Regions from separate parts of the Pantoea deleyi genome, predicted to be linked through region 1. Evidence: predicted binding sites of a transcription regulator. Region 1 holds the regulator's gene; each other region holds the start of a gene.
What was found. Region 1 encodes LexA, which represses DNA repair genes until DNA is damaged. Its sites were predicted from a motif close to TNCTGTATGTACATACAGNA; they were not measured.
Positions count from the first base shown of each region.

Region 2: dinG (ATP-dependent DNA helicase DinG) is a predicted target of LexA. The motif match lies at 2,570-2,589, and genes of this name have one in related genera.
Region 3: J1C59_RS07675 (DinI-like family protein) is a predicted target of LexA. The motif match lies at 1,585-1,604, and genes of this name have one in related genera.
Region 4: J1C59_RS12515 (DNA translocase FtsK 4TM domain-containing protein) is a predicted target of LexA. The motif match lies at 1,968-1,987, and genes of this name have one in related genera.

Region 1 is NZ_CP071405.1:3,747,237-3,751,446, forward strand. It holds gene zur (zinc uptake transcriptional repressor Zur) at 1-39, shown strand, start outside; gene J1C59_RS17620 (CsbD family protein) at 93-305, opposite strand; gene dinF (MATE family efflux transporter DinF) at 466-1,788, opposite strand; gene lexA (transcriptional repressor LexA) at 1,889-2,503, opposite strand; gene J1C59_RS17635 (diacylglycerol kinase) at 2,609-2,977, opposite strand; gene plsB (glycerol-3-phosphate 1-O-acyltransferase PlsB) at 3,106-4,210, shown strand, end outside.
Region 2 is NZ_CP071405.1:2,738,397-2,742,606, reverse strand. It holds gene J1C59_RS12930 (ABC transporter permease) at 1-357, shown strand, start outside; gene J1C59_RS12920 (MerR family transcriptional regulator) at 533-1,267, opposite strand; gene J1C59_RS12915 (XRE family transcriptional regulator) at 1,417-1,980, shown strand; gene J1C59_RS12910 (GNAT family N-acetyltransferase) at 1,977-2,495, shown strand; gene dinG (ATP-dependent DNA helicase DinG) at 2,618-4,210, shown strand, end outside.
Region 3 is NZ_CP071405.1:1,633,521-1,637,730, reverse strand. It holds gene yedD (lipoprotein YedD) at 1-424, opposite strand, end outside; gene J1C59_RS07685 (DUF6388 family protein) at 677-1,000, shown strand; gene iraP (anti-adapter protein IraP) at 1,167-1,466, opposite strand; gene J1C59_RS07675 (DinI-like family protein) at 1,643-1,882, shown strand; gene J1C59_RS07670 (hypothetical protein) at 1,921-2,187, opposite strand; gene J1C59_RS07665 (hypothetical protein) at 2,339-2,680, opposite strand; gene J1C59_RS07660 (hypothetical protein) at 2,667-3,050, opposite strand; gene J1C59_RS07655 (helix-turn-helix domain-containing protein) at 3,187-3,819, shown strand; gene J1C59_RS07650 (hypothetical protein) at 3,859-4,107, opposite strand.
Region 4 is NZ_CP071405.1:2,653,907-2,658,116, forward strand. It holds gene J1C59_RS12515 (DNA translocase FtsK 4TM domain-containing protein) at 1-1,907, opposite strand, end outside; gene lrp (leucine-responsive transcriptional regulator Lrp) at 2,026-2,520, opposite strand; gene trxB (thioredoxin-disulfide reductase) at 3,041-4,009, shown strand; gene cydD (heme ABC transporter permease/ATP-binding protein CydD) at 4,153-4,210, shown strand, end outside.

The DNA of each region.
Region 1 (4,210 bases):
CATCAGGATGAAGGCAAAAAGCGGGGAAAACGGGGATAGGTGTCAGCGCCTGAAGCGTGTTCCGGTGAGGGCTCACCGGAACAGAGGGTCGATTACCAGCGGTGATCTTTGTTGTGCGTTTCCCAGTCCGTTACTTCGCGCTCTGCTTCATCTTTTGCATAGCCGTAACGCTCCTGAATTTTACCTACCAGCTGGTCGCGTTTACCTTCGATCACCTGCATATCGTCGTCGGTCAGCTTGCCCCATTTCTCTTTCATCTTGCCTTTGAACTGCTTCCAGTTGCCGCTCGCTTCGTCTTTATTCATGGCAGACCTCCAATCCTCGGGGTTTAATTATCTGGCTACTCGTCATAACCTCGATACAAAGCGCTACTTAACTGCGCCGTATGAAGTTAATTGTAGTTGCTTTATTCCGGGACTCAGAATAATACAGAATTATCTGTATACCTCTGTGAGCACGACTGAATCAGGCTTCAAACCAGCTGTTGTGACGCCAGTGCCTGCGCCAGATAAGCCAGAGCGTCAGGCCGCGCAGCACCAGAAAAACGGTTACCGCCAGCCACAGTCCATGGTTGCCCAGCAGCGGTACGCTCAGCAGCGTCAGGAAGTAGCCCGCGGCGGCCATCACCATGCTGTTGCGCATCTCGCGACCACGCGTGGCGCCGATGAACATGCCATCCAGCAGATAACACCAGACGCCCGCCAGCGGCAGTATGACCTGCCAGACCAGGTAGCGATCGGCGGTCTGTTGCAGCGACGTCAGCGAGGTCAGCAGCGTCACGATCTGCGGGCCAGCGATCGCATAGACCAGCGAGAAGAACAGCGCGACGGCCACCGCCTGACGACAGGCGGCGTGCCAGACACGCAGCAGTTTACTGCCATCTTTTGCCCCATGCGCCTCACCGGCAAACGCCTCTACCGCATAGGCGAAGCCATCCAGTGCGTAGGCGGTGAAGGTAATGAACATCAGTAACACGGCGTTAACCGCGACCACATCGGGGCCGAGCCGTGCGCCGAGCACGGTCAGCGACGCGAAACAGAGCTGCAGCATCAGGGAGCGCAGCATGATATCCCGGTTGAGGCGCAGCAGCCGGGCACTGTCGCCGCGCCAGCTCTGTTTCAGCAGGGCTGGCGTGATGCCGTGCAGTTTCAGCACCCGCCAGACCATGATGCTGCCGACGCCCAGCGTGATGTATTCGGCCAGCGCCGTGGCGGTGGCCGCACCTGCGACACCCCAGTGCAGCCCCATGACCAGCCAGAGATCGAGCACGATGTTCACCAGATTCCCTGCCACCAGCAGGATCACCGGCGCGCGCGCATACTGCACGCCCAGCAGCCAGCCCAGAATGACCAGATTTGCGAGGGTGGCCGGCGCGCTGAGCCAGCGGATCTGAATAAATCGCGCCGCCTGTGCCAGGACCTCGGGACTGCCGCCGACCAGCTGCGTCGCCAGCCGGATAATCGGATAGCGTAAGGCGATAAACAGCACGCCAGCCAGCAGCGCAATCATCAGCGGCTGAACCAGCGCCCGCGCCAGCGCCGTTTTGTCGCCCGCACCCAGCGCCTGCGCCGTGAGACCGGTGGTGCTCATCCGCAGAAAAAGCAGCAGCATAAAGAGGAAACTGGTGACGGTGGTTCCGACCGCGACGCCGCCAAGATAGACAGGGCTGTCGAGATGACCAATAACTGCGGTATCGACCACGCCCAGTAAGGGCACGGTGATATTTGAAAGGATCATCGGCAGCGCGAGCCGCCAGAGATTTTTATCGGTTGCCGTGATAACGCGCATTCGCCGTTCCGTGCTCAGTGTCGCTGCGCAAAGAGGGCCGCGACAAAATTAGGGCAGACAGAATAGCATCAGAGAGGGCGAATGCACGCAGGCAGAGAAATCAGAGCCACTCGCCGTTGCGAACCACGCCCACCGCCAGACCTTCAATGGTCAGCGACTGAGCACGGGTATCAACCACGATCGGGTCAAATTCGCTGTTCTCAGGCAGCAGATGGACGATAGCCCCCTGCTTTTTCCAGCGCTTCACCGTGACTTCATCATCGATGCGCGCCACGACGACCTGACCATTACGCACATCCTGGGTTTTATGCACCGCGAGCAGATCGCCATCCATAATCCCGATGTCTTTCATCGACATTCCGCTGACGCGCAGCAGGAAGTCAGCCGACGGCTTAAACAGGCCCGGATCCACCTTGTAGTGGGTTTCAATATGTTCCTGCGCCATGATGGGCTCACCGGCAGCAACCCGGCCAATCAGCGGTAAGCCTTCTGAGGCTTCTTCTTCCATCAACAGACGGATGCCGCGCGAGGCACCGGACACGATCTCGATGACGCCTTTACGCGCCAGCGCTTTCAGGTGCTCTTCTGCCGCATTCGGCGAACGGAATCCCAGCTGCGCGGCAATCTCGGCACGCGTAGGCGGCATGCCCGTTGAAGTAATATGGTCGCGAATCAGGTCATAGACCTGCTGCTGCCTGCTGGTTAATGCTTTCATCCCGCCCCCTGGTTGTTTATACAGTCGCTGTGAGTATATACAGGTATTGGCGAAATGGAAACCGATTGTCCCGCAAAACGCGGCTTCCGACGCGATATGGAACGCTTATCGCAAATGTGTCCAGAGCAGCGCGATCCAGACAAACAGAGCCAGTAGAATGCTGATCAGCACCGCGGCCGATCCCATATCTTTCGCCCGACCGGCCAGCGGATGATGCTCCTGACCGATGCGATCGACCACCGCTTCAATGGCACTGTTAAGGATTTCGACAATGACGACCAGCACTACGACACCAATCATCAGGATGCGGGAGACCACATCCACGTCCAGCCAGCAGGCGATGACGATGGCGGCCAGCGCGGCCAGCGCTTCCTGACGAAATGCCGCTTCATGCTGCCAGGCGGCACGCAGCCCCTGCCATGAGTAACCTGCGGCTTTAACTATTCTGATAAGTCCGGTGGCATTATTTGCCATGATGGGGGAACCCTTTCATCGTATTGACGTCAATGTCTGGGCTGCGTGCAATTGGCACCACCACAGATCTTCGCTGCACTTTCTGGTATGCTTGCGGCGCTTTGCTAACAAGAGGCTTCATGTTGTCTATGTCAGGTTGGCGTAAACTTTATTACAAACTGCTTAATTTACCACTGTCGTTTTTGGTAAAAAGTAAGGCCATTCCGGCCGATCCCGTTTCAGAACATGGTCTGGACCCGACCCGACCTATTATGTATGTTTTGCCTTACGATTCGAAGGCTGACTTACTGACTTTGCGCGCCCAGTGTCTGCGACATCATCTGCCCGATCCGCTCTCTCCGCTGGAGATTGACGGCGCGCTGCTGCCGCGTCACGTCTTTATTCACGACGGCCCGCGCGTTTTCCCCTATTTTGTGCCCAGCGTCGAATCCGTGAAAATCTTTCACGACTACCTCGACCTGCATCGAAACAATCCCACGCTGGATATTCAGATGCTGCCGGTCACCGTGATGTTTGGCCGCGCACCGGGACGTGAAGTTCAGGGTGAGGCAACGCCACATCTGCGCGTCCTGAACGGGGTACAGAAATTCTTTGCCGTCATCTGGCACGGGCGCGACAGTTTTGTCCGCTTCTCGCCGACCGTTTCGCTGCGCCGCATGGCCACCGAACACGGAACGGACAAGTCGATCGCCCAGAAGCTGGCCCGCGTGGCCCGTATTCATTTTGCCCGTCAGCGGCTGGCCGCGATTGGCCCGCGCTTACCGGCGCGTCAGGATCTCTTTAATCGTCTGCTGCAATCCAAAGCGATTGAGAAAGCCGTCGAAGATGAAGCGCGCAGCAAAAAAATCTCCCACGAGAAAGCGCAGCAGAATGCCATCGAGATGATGGAAGAAATTGCGGCCAACTTCTCCTACGAAGCGATTCGTGTGACTGACCGGGTGATGGGCTGGCTCTGGAGCCGCCTCTATCAGGGCATCAACGTCAACGGCGGCGAAAAAGTGCGTCAGCTGGCGCAGGATGGCCATGAGATCGTCTATGTGCCCTGCCATCGCAGCCACATGGATTATCTGCTGCTCTCCTATGTGCTCTACCATCAGGGGCTGGTGCCGCCGCATATCGCCGCCGGGATCAACCTTAACTTCTGGCCGGCAGGCCCGATTTTCCGTCGTCTGGGCGCATTCTTTATCCGTCGTACCTTTAAAGGTAACAAGCTCTACGCCACGGTGTTCCGCG
Region 2 (4,210 bases), 1.0 Mb from region 1:
CTGCTGCCGATTTTACAGGGCACGCTGGCGGGCATCGACAGTGTGCCGGAGAGCAGCCGGGAGATCGCCACCGGGGTCGGGATGAGTGCCTGGCAGCGGCTGTGGCAGGTGGAGCTGGCGCTGGCTGCGCCGGTGATCATCGCCGGAATACGCACGTCGGTGATCATTAACATCGGAACCGCGGCCATCGCCTCGACGGTGGGGGCCAAAAGTCTCGGCTCACCGGTGATTATCGGGTTAAGCGGGTTTAACACGGCCTACGTGATTCAGGGGGCGCTGCTGGTGGCGCTGCTGGCTATCGTCAGCGATCGTCTGTTTGAACGCCTGCAACGCTGGCTTAGCGTGAATGAACGATAAGGGAGTATCCCACCAGCATCAGACCGCTGGTGCCGCCGACGGCCATGATAAAAAACAGCGTGGCGAAAAAGGCTTTTTTGACATTCATGGAGAAAACCTGAGCTTGTGAACAGTGAGGCGGGGATAATAGCGCGCGCAAGGCAGCAGGCAAAGCGCCCGGCGTGCGTTTTTGTTATCAGGCGGGTTCGTGCAGGCGGACGGCATAGCCCTGTTCCTGCCAGTGTGTCAGCTGTTCCTGCTGGCGGCGGGTCAGTTTTTTACCGGTAAAGACAAACATGTTCATGCCGGGAAAGAGTTCGGGGCGCGGCACATCCAGCGGTTCAGCAAGCACATCGATCCGCCAGCCGTGCTGAGAGAGACGCCATCCTTCCAGCCAGATACGGGTGCGATCATCGATACCCCAGCCGATAATCAGCGCGTCTTTGCCAGACTTTTTGCGGCTGCCGGTCAGGCAGAAGGCCACATAGTCAATCAGCAACCCATCCAGCAGGCTGCACATGGTGCGGGCGGTGTTCTGGTCCAGACTCAGCTTCTGGCGCACCGGCATAAAAACGTGGTCGATCAGCGCATCAATCGGATGTTCGCGGCCAATGGCGGCAATTTTGTTGCGAAGTTTAGCGGGCCTGACGTGACGCAGGACGCTGATCAGCTCATCCTGTAGTGTCGTCCAGCCATCATGCGCATCCACATCGCCGCCTTCCAGCAGTGCCTTGACCTTTCCGACCGGCACGCCGCTTTCTATCCAGCGCATGATCTCTTCAATGCGCTGAACATCTTCTTCATCAAACTGACGATGTCCGCCTTCGGTGCGTTGCGGCTTCAGTAAGCCATAACGACGCTGCCAGGCGCGTAAGGTGACTGGGTTTATGCCACAGCGCTCGGCGACGTCACCGATACTGTATAAGGTCATAAAATCCTCTTTCGATTGGTCTGAGTGCGATTACCATAACGAAGCAATTTAAGTTGTACAATACATTTCGCTATGTACAACTTGACTGATACGGCGTTTCCAGGCTATATCTCGAATATGAGAAAACTTCCCATATGTGAGAATGACCCATGTCGGAGCTGAATACTGAGCAGCGACTGGCGGTGAGGCTGTCAGAATTACGACTGCAACGCGGCTGGTCGTTAGATGAACTTTCTGTGGCCACGGGCATCAGCCGCGCGTCATTATCGCGCATTGAGCGAAGCGAGACCAGCCCCACGGCGGCACTGCTTAATCGTTTGTGTGCGGCCTATGGACTCACGATGTCGCGTCTGCTGAGTGAAGTCGAGGAGGAGTCCACTCTGCTGGTCAGAGCGGAACAGCAGCCGGTGTGGCAGGATGCAGCCAGCGGATTTGTCCGCCGCAATGTTTCACCGCCTGCCCTCTATTTTAGATGCGAACTGGTAGAGGGCAAGTTACGGCCCGGCGCGCGTATCGATTATGACACGCCTCCCATTCAGGGACTGGAGCAGCATATCTGGCTGCGCGAGGGCGGTCTGACCATCACCATGGGGGTCCAGCAGTGGACGCTGCACCCCGGCGACTGCCTGCGATTTCATCTGACCGGAAAATCCGCCTTTGAGGCGCACCTCACCGACGGCGCCCGCTATCTGCTGGTAGTGGCCAGACCATGATCGATTACACCCGCTTCAGCGCCCTGCAGGCGCAGCAGCATCAGGCGTCACTCAGTGCGCTCCTGCAGGCCTGCGTAGCAGATGGCGCCAGCGTCGGTTTCACGGATGCCGCTGACCAGCAGGCGATCCGGCACTTCTGGCAGCAGCGCATTCCCGCCCTGGCCGCCGGAGAGAGTCAGCTATTCGTCGCCCGTCAGCAGGAGACCCTCCTGGGCACGGTGATGATAAATTTCAGTGCCATGCCGAATGGGCGTCACCGGGCGGAGATCGGCAAACTGCTGGTGCACCCGCAGGCGCGCCGTCAGGGCATTGCCCGGACGCTGATGCAGCATGCCGAACAGCAGGCGCGCGCAGAGGGCAAAACGCTGCTGGTGCTCGATACCCGCAGCGGCGACGTCGCCAGCGACCTCTACCGTTCGCTGGGCTGGCAGGTGGCGGGGGAGATTCCCTTTTATGCGGAATCGATCGCGGGCGTGCTGGACGCCACCACCCTGATGTACAAAGTGCTGACCTGACGCGCGCCGGGAATCTCCGCGGAAATTTCCGACGGCGCACGAAAAATTCGGCGCGAAAGCTGACGCCGCCGGGATACTGTGTAAAAATACAGGCCATTTTTTCCGGTGTGGTAACGCTAATCATGGCCCTGACAGCCGCAATAAAAAGCCAGATAGCGGAGTGGTATAAAGCGCTTCAGCAGCAGGTGCCTGACTTCATTCCGCGCGCGCCGCAGCGGCAGATGATCGCCGAAGTGGCAAAATGTCTGTCAGGCGACGACGCGCGCCATCTGGCGGTTGAAGCGCCGACCGGCGTGGGAAAAACCCTCTCTTATCTGATTCCCGGCATTGCGGCCAGCCGCGCTCAGGAGAAGCAGCTGGTCATCAGCACCGCCAACGTGGCGCTGCAGGATCAGATCTTCACCAAAGATCTGCCGCTGCTGAAAAAAATCATTCCCGACCTGACCTTTACCGCTGCCTTTGGTCGCCGGCGCTACGTTTGTCCGCGCAATCTGGCCGCGCTGGCGGCGGATGAGGACCAGCAGGGCGATCTGCTGCTCTGGCTGGACGATGACGCCGTCAGCAGCACCAAAGAGGAGCAGACCCAGTGCGGCCGGCTGCAGAAAGCGCTGGATCGCTATCAGTGGGATGGCCTGCGCGACCACAGCGACGAAAACGTCAGCGACAGCCTGTGGCAGCGGCTCTCGACCGACAAAGCGAGCTGCCTCGGTGCCCACTGCCGCTGGTATCGCGAATGCCCGTTTTTCGTGGCGCGCCGTGAGATCGAGCAGGTGGATGTGGTGGTGGCGAACCATGCGCTGGTGATGGCGGCGATGGAAAATGAGTCGGTGCTGCCGCCCGCTAAAAATCTGATGCTGGTGCTGGATGAAGGGCACCATCTGCCCGAAGTGGCCCGCGATGCGCTGGAGATGAGCGCCGATATCACCCCCGGCTGGAGCAGCCTGCAGCTCGACCTCTTTGTGAAGCTGGTGGAGAGCATCATGACCCAGATGCGGCCTAAATCCCCTCCGCCGCTGGCTAACCCGGAGCGGCTGAAAGCCCACTGCGACGAGCTGCGCGAACTGATGACGATCACCGCTCAGGCGCTGAACCCGCTACTGCCGCCGCATAACCAGCCGGGGGAGTTCCGCTTCGTGCTGGGCGCGCTGCCGCAGGAGCTGCTCGATCTCTGTGCCCGGCTGTTCAAACTCAGCGACGCACTGCGTGGTCTGAGCGAAGGGCTGATCAACGCACTGAGCGAACAGACGGGCAAGGTGGATGTGGTGCGGCTGCATCGCAATCTGCTGCAGCTCAACCGTCAGTTTGGCTGGTTCGAATCCGTCAGCAAGCTCTGGCGGCTGGCGTCGATGGAGAAAGCCTCCGGTGCACCGGTGTCGAAATGGATCACCCGCGAACTGCGCGAAGGTCAGGCGCATCTGCTGTTTCACTGCGCCGGTATCCGCGTCAGCGACCAGCTGGAGAAGATGCTGTGGCGCAAAATCGCACACGTTGTGGTGACGTCCGCCACACTGCGATCACTCAACAGTTTTAATCGGTTGCAGGAGATGTCGGGCCTCAGCGAAAAGGCGGGCGACCGCTTTGTGGCGCTGGACTCCCCGTTTAATCACGTCGGGCAGGGCAAGCTGGTGATCCCGCAGATGCGCTATGAGCCGCTGATGAGCCATGAAGCCGAGCATATCGCCGAGATGGCCGCCTTCTTCCGCCAGCAGATGGCT
Region 3 (4,210 bases), 1.9 Mb from region 1:
CGATGTTCTGGATCACCGCCGCTTTGGGCTGTTTCGCTACTTCCTTCATCGCCTGCTGACACTCAACGGTTGGACGCGCCACTTTACGCAGGGTCAGCCCGTCATACTTCAGCTCGCCGTTATCCACGTTTAGCGGCATTACCCGCACCTGACGCGTGACGTTGACATAATCCCCGTTCAGTCGGGTCAGTTTACCCGGCTTCGCAATCACCCGCTGCCACTGACGACAATCCAGCGTGGTGCCCTCCGCAGTTATCAGCAAACTGCCGATAGCCTGGTCGCTGATGAGGTTGCTCTGCGGACCGACGGTCTGCCAGTTCCCCTGCAGTTCCGCTGGCGCTGGCGTCTGCACCGCATTTTCATAATCGTTAATCTGCGCACAGCCACCCAATGCCAGCACAGCAATCAGCATCCACTTTTTCATGTTTAATCCCTAAGATCGCGTCAATGGCGGCTACGTTATAATTTTTCCACCGCGTTGCGCAAGGTATCTGGTGTCTGGTATCAGACGAAGGGGCAATAAAAACCGCATTTCCCCGGCAGCGCACACCGGATGCCCGCGACGGCCAGCAGCCTCTGGCGGCAGAAGTAAACCAACACCGGGCCTGTCGCGCCTGACAAGCGAAACACCATCCGCTACACTGACGCGCTGCACCACTTTTTCAGGAATATGAGTATGAAAACGCCAGAAGCCTACTATGCCCAGGCGCGCGAGATGTTCTTTACCGCGCATCCCGACTTTCAGGCTGCGCTTGATGAATTAACAGAGCGCGATGCGCGTGCGGCCAATCTGTCGCTGCGCGAGCTGCGTGCATGGCATGCAGAGCGCATCTATGCCGCTTTTTTACGGCAGAAGAATCTGGATGGGATGATCTTCTCTATTCAGCTCGCCGAGCCGGATAAAGCGGTGGCGGCGGAAGCGATCGAGACCTACCTCAAATCTCACGCGGAATCGCTGGGGATGAGCTGGGAAGAGTTCTGCATTAAAAACGAACTCTGATCGGCGCTGTACCGGAAAGCCAGGTGATGGCTTTCGGGCCGTCGCACCACGACCATCATGCGGGTGCGACGGGCCTCCTGAACGGATTTTGCAGGCAAACTCTGGTTTTCACTGGCCCTGAAACAACGGCACCCTGTGGTAACGCAGGACGCGCGTGAACCTGCTGTTACTCTCTCTCTTCCGCAATTCTGCCCTTTACTTCCACATAACTGGCCACGGCCAGCAGACGATTGATGTGCGTCAGCAACAGGTCAACGTCGGACTGCATAAACTCAGACGAGGACTGTGAAGCGGTGATAATCGCATCCTGCACCGTTTCCGTAATGGTCAGTGAGTTGTCCTGCTTCGCCTGTACCAGCAGCGCGGCAACCAGCAGGGACTGAGCCTCCAGCTGCGCAGTCAGCTCCTTTGCATCGACGTCCATTTTTGCCAGCTTGAGCAGAATATCAATCACCAGTTGTCGCATCGCGCACCTCCTGAAAAGTAAGCCGCCATTATGTCGTGAGGTGCGCCTGTTTTGCCAGTCGAAGATGACGCCCCGTTTCCCCCGAAAATTTTGCCCGAAATCGGCTGCACCGCCTTGCTACTGTTTTTATTTACAGTATCATAGGTCAGCGATTTTGCTCAGAATGGATTGCCATCATGTTTGTTGAACTGATTTATGACAAGCGCAACGTTGCCGGTTTACCGGGTGCCCGCGAGATGATTCGTGAGGAGCTGGAAAAGCGGGTGCATCGGGTGTTTCCTGATCTTGAAGTCAGGGTTAAGCCGATGGAGCGTAACGCGATTGATACTGATTTAAGTAAGAATGATAAAGCGACAGTGGCGCGGATTGTTGAAGAGATGTTCGACGAAGCGGAAATGTGGCTGGTGGCCGATTAATCCCTTAACGGCCACCGCATCAGTCAGCGGGAGAAAACTTAGCTCTCCTGCTCACTGTGATTGATTTCAATCTCGATGTCCTGAATCGCGGCATCCAGATCTTCCAGCAGTTTTCCCTGCTTATTCAGCAACGCATCGATTCGGTCGGCGTTGGTTTTGTCTTTGTACTCACCGGCATCAAACGCTAACCAATGGCTGGAAAGGGTTTCGGTGTTGGTCTGCGCGTAGTGGCGCATCTCTTTAAGCTGAGAGGTCACGTCACGCAGATATTCAGTTTTGGTCTTGGTTTCAGTTGAATCGCTCATGCTGAATTTCCTTCTGGTCAGTTATCCAAAGTGATTAGGCTTAGCGGTTCATCAACCGGCCAATCAACCAGCGCACATTAAGAGATAAAATGTCGCCGTGAGATTTAAATGTAGTCGATAATAGCGAAGCCGCACTAAGAATAATCGGAAGTTACGGTTTTGCGTTCGCTTTGACCGGCGGCAGTTCCCCATCCACCACCACCTCTTTGACTTTGATGACCGTCTTGTCCGCGGTGCGGTCAGGAATGGCATCCAGTTTATGCTGCAGCGCCGCCACCTGCGTCGTCAGCAGATCGACGCGGTCATCCCGTCGCGCGGCGATCACCCGGTAATCTGCCCGGATCTCCTCCACCCGCTTATTTGCGGTGTTGCTGACATAGAGAAAAATAATTGTCATCAGGATGCAGATCATTGAGCAGCTCAGCAGAATACAGCCCAGAATGACTTTGCGCCGGTATGACATCGGAGAGTGACTACCATTAATCGTTGTCATCACTGCGATCCTCCAGAGTTGAGATAAGCCGATCAATCTCGATACGGAATTTGTCGTTGTGATCGGTTTCGGTCATGGCCAGTAATATCCCTACCGCGTTCTTGATTAACCGAAGATCGGTTTCGAGTGTCGCAATCCGCCGCAGATTCCTGTCATGACGTTCACGCAGCTCGTCGTTCTCCTCCCGCATCAGTTGATTACTCTCTTTCAGCAACACCACCTGCTCTTTGTAACTGGTAATAATTTCGCCGCCTGCACGATTACTGGTCACGATTGAGGCAATCCCTGCCAGTAACGGTTTCCAGAACAGTGCTGCTGCCCCCCCACCCAGAACTAACGCACCCATACTGGTAATCAGACTACTTTCCATGCCACACCCCTTAATCCGGTAAGGTCTCTGGAACTTACTGCGTGCTTATCAGACACGATCCCTGCCAGGAATTTAAGATTGCTTAAATTACCGACTTAAGTATACTTAAGCCACACTTCATCAAAAAGTCAAGCCAATGAAAAACAGAACCCTGGGTGACCGCATCCGACTCCGCCGTAAGGCATTGCAGTTAACGCAGAAACAGCTGGCTCAGCAGGTAAACGTGTCCCATGTCGCTGTTTCACAATGGGAAAAAGAGGAGACGCTGCCGCGCGGCGAGAACCTGCTGCGGCTCGCCGAAGCGCTGGGCTGCGCGCCCTCGTTTCTGATAGATGGGGATGGCCCTGTTTTCAGCGAAAGCGCGTGGGGTGGCCTGCACCAGATCCCGCTGGTGAGTCAGCGGAACCTAACGCAGTGGCTGGCGGATGCGGAGGCTGTAAAGTGTGAGTGGCTGATGCACAACGACATGGCGCTTGCGCAGCAGAGCTTTGCTGTGCGCGTGGAGGAGCAGGCGATGGCGCCCGCAATCCTGCAGAATGATGTGGTGATTATCGATCCCACGCAGTCACCTCAGCCCGGCGACTGCGTGCTGGCCCTGCAGCAGCAGACTCCCCTGCTGCGCACCTGGCGTCAGCGCGGCCCGCAGGATGGTGTCGTGCAGTTTGAACTCGCCCCGGTCAACATTAACTTTCCCGATCTGCATTCCAGCCGCGACAGCCTGAAACTGATCGGCACGCTGGTCGAACTGCGCCGCTATCGCCAGGCGTAAAACCTGGCGCAGACCAGGTCCCGGCGGGAGCCTGCGGGGTTACAGGGCGTCGGTGAGCTGATCGACCACCACGTTACCCTGCAGGTCGGTCTGCATGATACGGTAACTGACCGGCCACGAGCGGCGGGTACTGAGTTTATCAAACAGGGTCACGCCACCGGTCTTCATCCCCTGCCCATTGACGATAATCCATTCCGTGACCTCTTCCTGCCCCCGATTCTTCAGGCTCAGCGAGCGTTGCTCAATCAGCTGATCGTCAGCTTCAATTTTTAAATAGTCTCTTAACATTGTATCCACCTCCTGGTAACGCTGGTCACTATATGCTTTTATTTAATCATTTCAATCGAATTTATTTATCGACATGGGACTGCCTGACAGTGATCGCCAGCCT
Region 4 (4,210 bases), 1.1 Mb from region 1:
GCCGCAGCCTGAGGTTCTGCAACCTCACTCACCTGCTGCCAGGGTTCATGTGAAACCGCAGGCGCTTCCGGTTCCGGCGTCGCCGCAATGGTAAACAGCGGTTCGGTCGGGCCATCATCCACCAGATCTTTCATCGGTGAAAAATCAAACGCAGAGGCGGTATCGATGTTCAGTACCGGCTCTTTCTTCACGTCAGACTGGTAGCGCTGCTGTTGCTGCTCGGCGAACTGACGCGCCAGCGCATCCTGCTGCTGGGCATCCTGTTCTTCTTCATCCTGCTGCCAGCTGGTGCCGTAGCGCTGCTGCTGCTCAGACTGGAAGGCCTGACGCAGTTCAGCCTGCTGTTGCGCCTCTTCGGCCTCAGCCACAGACGCCTGACTCTGCGCCGGTGCCGTTTCACGCTCTTCCGCACGGGCTTTCTCTTCGGCCATGCGCTGAGACGGCAACTTGATACCGTAAGAAGCCAGTTCGCGGCGGGTCGGCAGTTTAACCGGATTAGGTCGTGGCAACGCCGGTCCGATGCCCTGTTTAACCTGCGGGTTAAGTGAGGTTTCCGGCGCTAAGTCGAACACAGGCGCGGTACGCGTGGCCGATGCCGCAGCGGCTGTCGCCGCCGTTGCGGCCGCGGCAGCAGGCACCGCAGTCGCATCACGCCAGTTGCCCATTCTGGGCTCATCGTCATCATAAGCGCTGAATGATGGAGCGGCTGGCGCCTCATCTGGCATTTCGAAACGATAAAGCGGCGGAGAGGCTGCCGGGGCAGACGCAGAGTGCGCTGCCGGAGCATGGTAAGGTTCAGGTGTTCCCTGCGCGGCCGCCGGCGCAGCGTAAGCATCAGGAGCACGCTGCACAGCTGCCGAGGCAGCGTGAGCATCAGGAGCACGCTGCACAGCTGCCGGGGCAGCGTGAGCATCTGGAGCACTCTGCACAGCTGCCGGGGCAGCGTGAGACACAGGGGCGCTCTGCGCTGGCGTCGCCACAGGCTGCGATGCCGGAGTGGCGGCGGCCGGTGTAACCGGCGCTGGCGCGGTATCCACAGCCGCAGGCGCAGGTGTGCCTGCAGCAGCCGGAGCGGCGACGGCAGGTGCGACGCCAGCCGCTTCGGTGGTCGCTGCGACGGCGGCGCTGGTTGCTGCGGCGGCTTTCGCCAGCAGCGGATCGGGCTGTGACGCCGCGCGCGGCGCAGAGAGCAGGACATCATCGTCCTGATCCGCCCCGCTCATTTCAGGCAGATCGGCATACTCGCGCGTATCGCGCTCGTCCTCCTCTTCCTGCCACGGCTCATCGTGACGAGAGCGGTTACTGGCAAACGTCAGTACGCCCATCACCACGCCACCAATCCGCTCCGCAATAGTGAGCCATGACCAGCCGGTATAGAGCGTAATCCCCGCCGCCCAGACGCAGAGCAGCATCAGCGTGCCACCCGCCGGACTGAACCACGGGGCGATCGCGTTACTGACCAGGCTGCCAATCACGCCGCCGGAGGCGAAGTACCAGATATCGTCGGCGTTCAGCGCCGCCATACCACAGGTCGTCACCACCAGCGCAAGTACGCCAATTAAGCGCAGCCCGACCGCAAAGTAGTCGAAATAGTCCTGATTATCGCGCTGCCGGAAAGCAATCCAGCAGAGCCCCAGGATGACGGGCGGAATGGCATACGCCATCACCCCAAAGATGAAGAGTAAGGTGTCGGCCAGCCAGGCACCGGGGCTGCCGCCGAGATTGTGAATGGGTTCATGCCAGGCCGTCTGCGACCAGCTCGGGTCGGAAGGATTAAAACTGACCAGAGAAACCATCAGGTAGATGGCAAACAGCGCCACCAGAATGAGCATCGCTTCCAGCAGACGACGTCCACTGCTCAGCGACTGTAACGAAACGTCTTTATCTTCTGTGTATTCCTGGCTCAAGAGGACTCTCCAGGTGCCTGTAAAGTAAGAAGCAACAGCGTCGGGCAAGCCCGACGCTGATCCTGTATGAATTCACAGGAGTGTACCGAAATCTCACAGGTTTTGCACCTGCGCCGCATCAGCGGGTTTTGATCACCAGCCGGTTGCTCTGTTTGACCTCTTCCATCACCACATAGGTTCGCGTGTCGTTTACGCCCGGCAGGCGCAGCAGGGTTTCACCCAGCAGCTTACGGTAGGCAGACATATCAGGAACGCGCGTTTTCAGCAGGTAGTCGAAATCACCAGAAACGAGGTGACACTCTTGAGTTTCCTCAAGTTTTTGTACAGCGGCGTTAAATTGTTCAAACACATCCGGTGCGCCACGATTCAGAGTAATCTCAACGAATACCAGCAGTGAAGCATCCAGATAGTGCGGGTTCAGCTGCGCGGTATAGCCAAGAATAAATCCCTGACGTTCAAGGCGGCGCACGCGCTCAAGGCATGGCGTAGGCGATAAGCCTACGCGTTTGGAAAGCTCTACGTTTGAAATGCGACCATCTTTCTGAAGTTCGTTCAGAATGTTCCTGTCAATTCTGTCGAGGTCTTTCCCGGGGCGTTTCTTATTGTCTACCATTATTATTGTCTCTCTTAATTCCTTCCCTTTACCTGCCACGCCCTGAAAACGCTCATTGTTCGGGGCATTTCTGAAGTGAGCTAACAGAGCCTGTGTGGTGAGACTTATCGATATGACGCATGTTGTCTGTCCACATCATGCGTCATTATCCATATCAGGCTGCTTTTATCCGGCGTTACGTGCAAAACAGGCGACGAAAACCTGTTTTGTGCCGATAAATGTTATTCACTTCTGATAATGTTTTCGCAAATGCGCAGGCGATTGTCAAAGTAAAATCACCAAATTCAGGACAAGATGCCAGACAGACCGCTGGGTATCTGTTTTTAAATGAGTATTTTTCCACTTCTGCACTGGTTTAACCCGAGTTTTGCCCCCTTTTGGCGCATTGACCAGGCAAAACTGCCGCTCATCGTCTACGCCGTTTGCAGCTATCGTTAACAAAATTGGCTAAGCCTTGTCATTGCCGCCGGATATTCCCTACAATCGCAGGCTATGTCAGCCGAATGAAACTGAGGAACGCATGAGTACGGCCAAACACAGTAAGTTACTCATCCTGGGCTCCGGCCCAGCGGGTTATACCGCAGCCGTTTATGCTGCTCGCGCCAACCTGAATCCGGTACTCATCACCGGTCTGGAAAAAGGCGGACAGCTGACCACCACCACCGAGGTGGAAAACTGGCCGGGCGACCCGCACGATCTGACAGGCCCATCGCTGATGGAGCGCATGCATGAGCATGCCGAAAAATTTAATACTGAGATCATTTTTGATCATATTCACACCGTGGATCTGCAGAACCGGCCGTTCCGCCTGACGGGCGACAGCGGCGAATACACCTCGGATGCGCTGATCATCGCGACCGGGGCGTCAGCGCGCTATCTGGGCCTGCCTTCTGAAGAGGCGTTCAAAGGCAAAGGCGTTTCCGCCTGCGCGACCTGTGACGGATTCTTCTACCGCAACCAGAAAGTGGCGGTCATCGGTGGCGGCAACACGGCGGTTGAAGAGGCACTTTACCTGGCGAACATCGCCGCTGAAGTCCATCTGATTCACCGTCGCGACAGCTTCCGCGCCGAGAAGATCCTGATCGACCGTCTGATGGAAAAAGTGCGCAACGGCAATATCGTGCTGCACACCCATCGCACGCTGGAAGAGGTAACCGGCGATCAGATGGGCGTGACCGGTCTGACGCTGCGCTCTACCCAGAACAGCGATGAGACGGAAGCGCTGGAAGTGGCAGGTCTCTTTGTCGCTATCGGTCACAGCCCGAACACGGCCATCTTTGAGGGCCAGCTGGCGCTGGAGAACGGGTACATCAAAGTGCAGTCAGGTCTGCACGGCAATGCCACCCAGACCAGCATTCCTGGCGTCTTCGCGGCAGGCGATGTGATGGACCATATTTACCGCCAGGCGATCACGTCAGCAGGCACCGGTTGTATGGCTGCGTTAGACGCTGAGCGTTTTCTTGACGGACTGGTTAAAAACGATCAGTAAGTTGTTAACTCTCTGATCTCAAATGTTCCAGGCGACGGTTTTTCAGTCGCCTTTTTTATTGCCCTCATGCTAGATTCTTGCCTCTGAAGCGCGCAAACCGCGTTTCCAGTTTTCCCCCTCATCGACATTTAGCATGGTCTCGCATGGACAAATCGCGGCAGCAGCATCTTACCCGCTGGCTTCGTCAGCAACGTCGTTTCG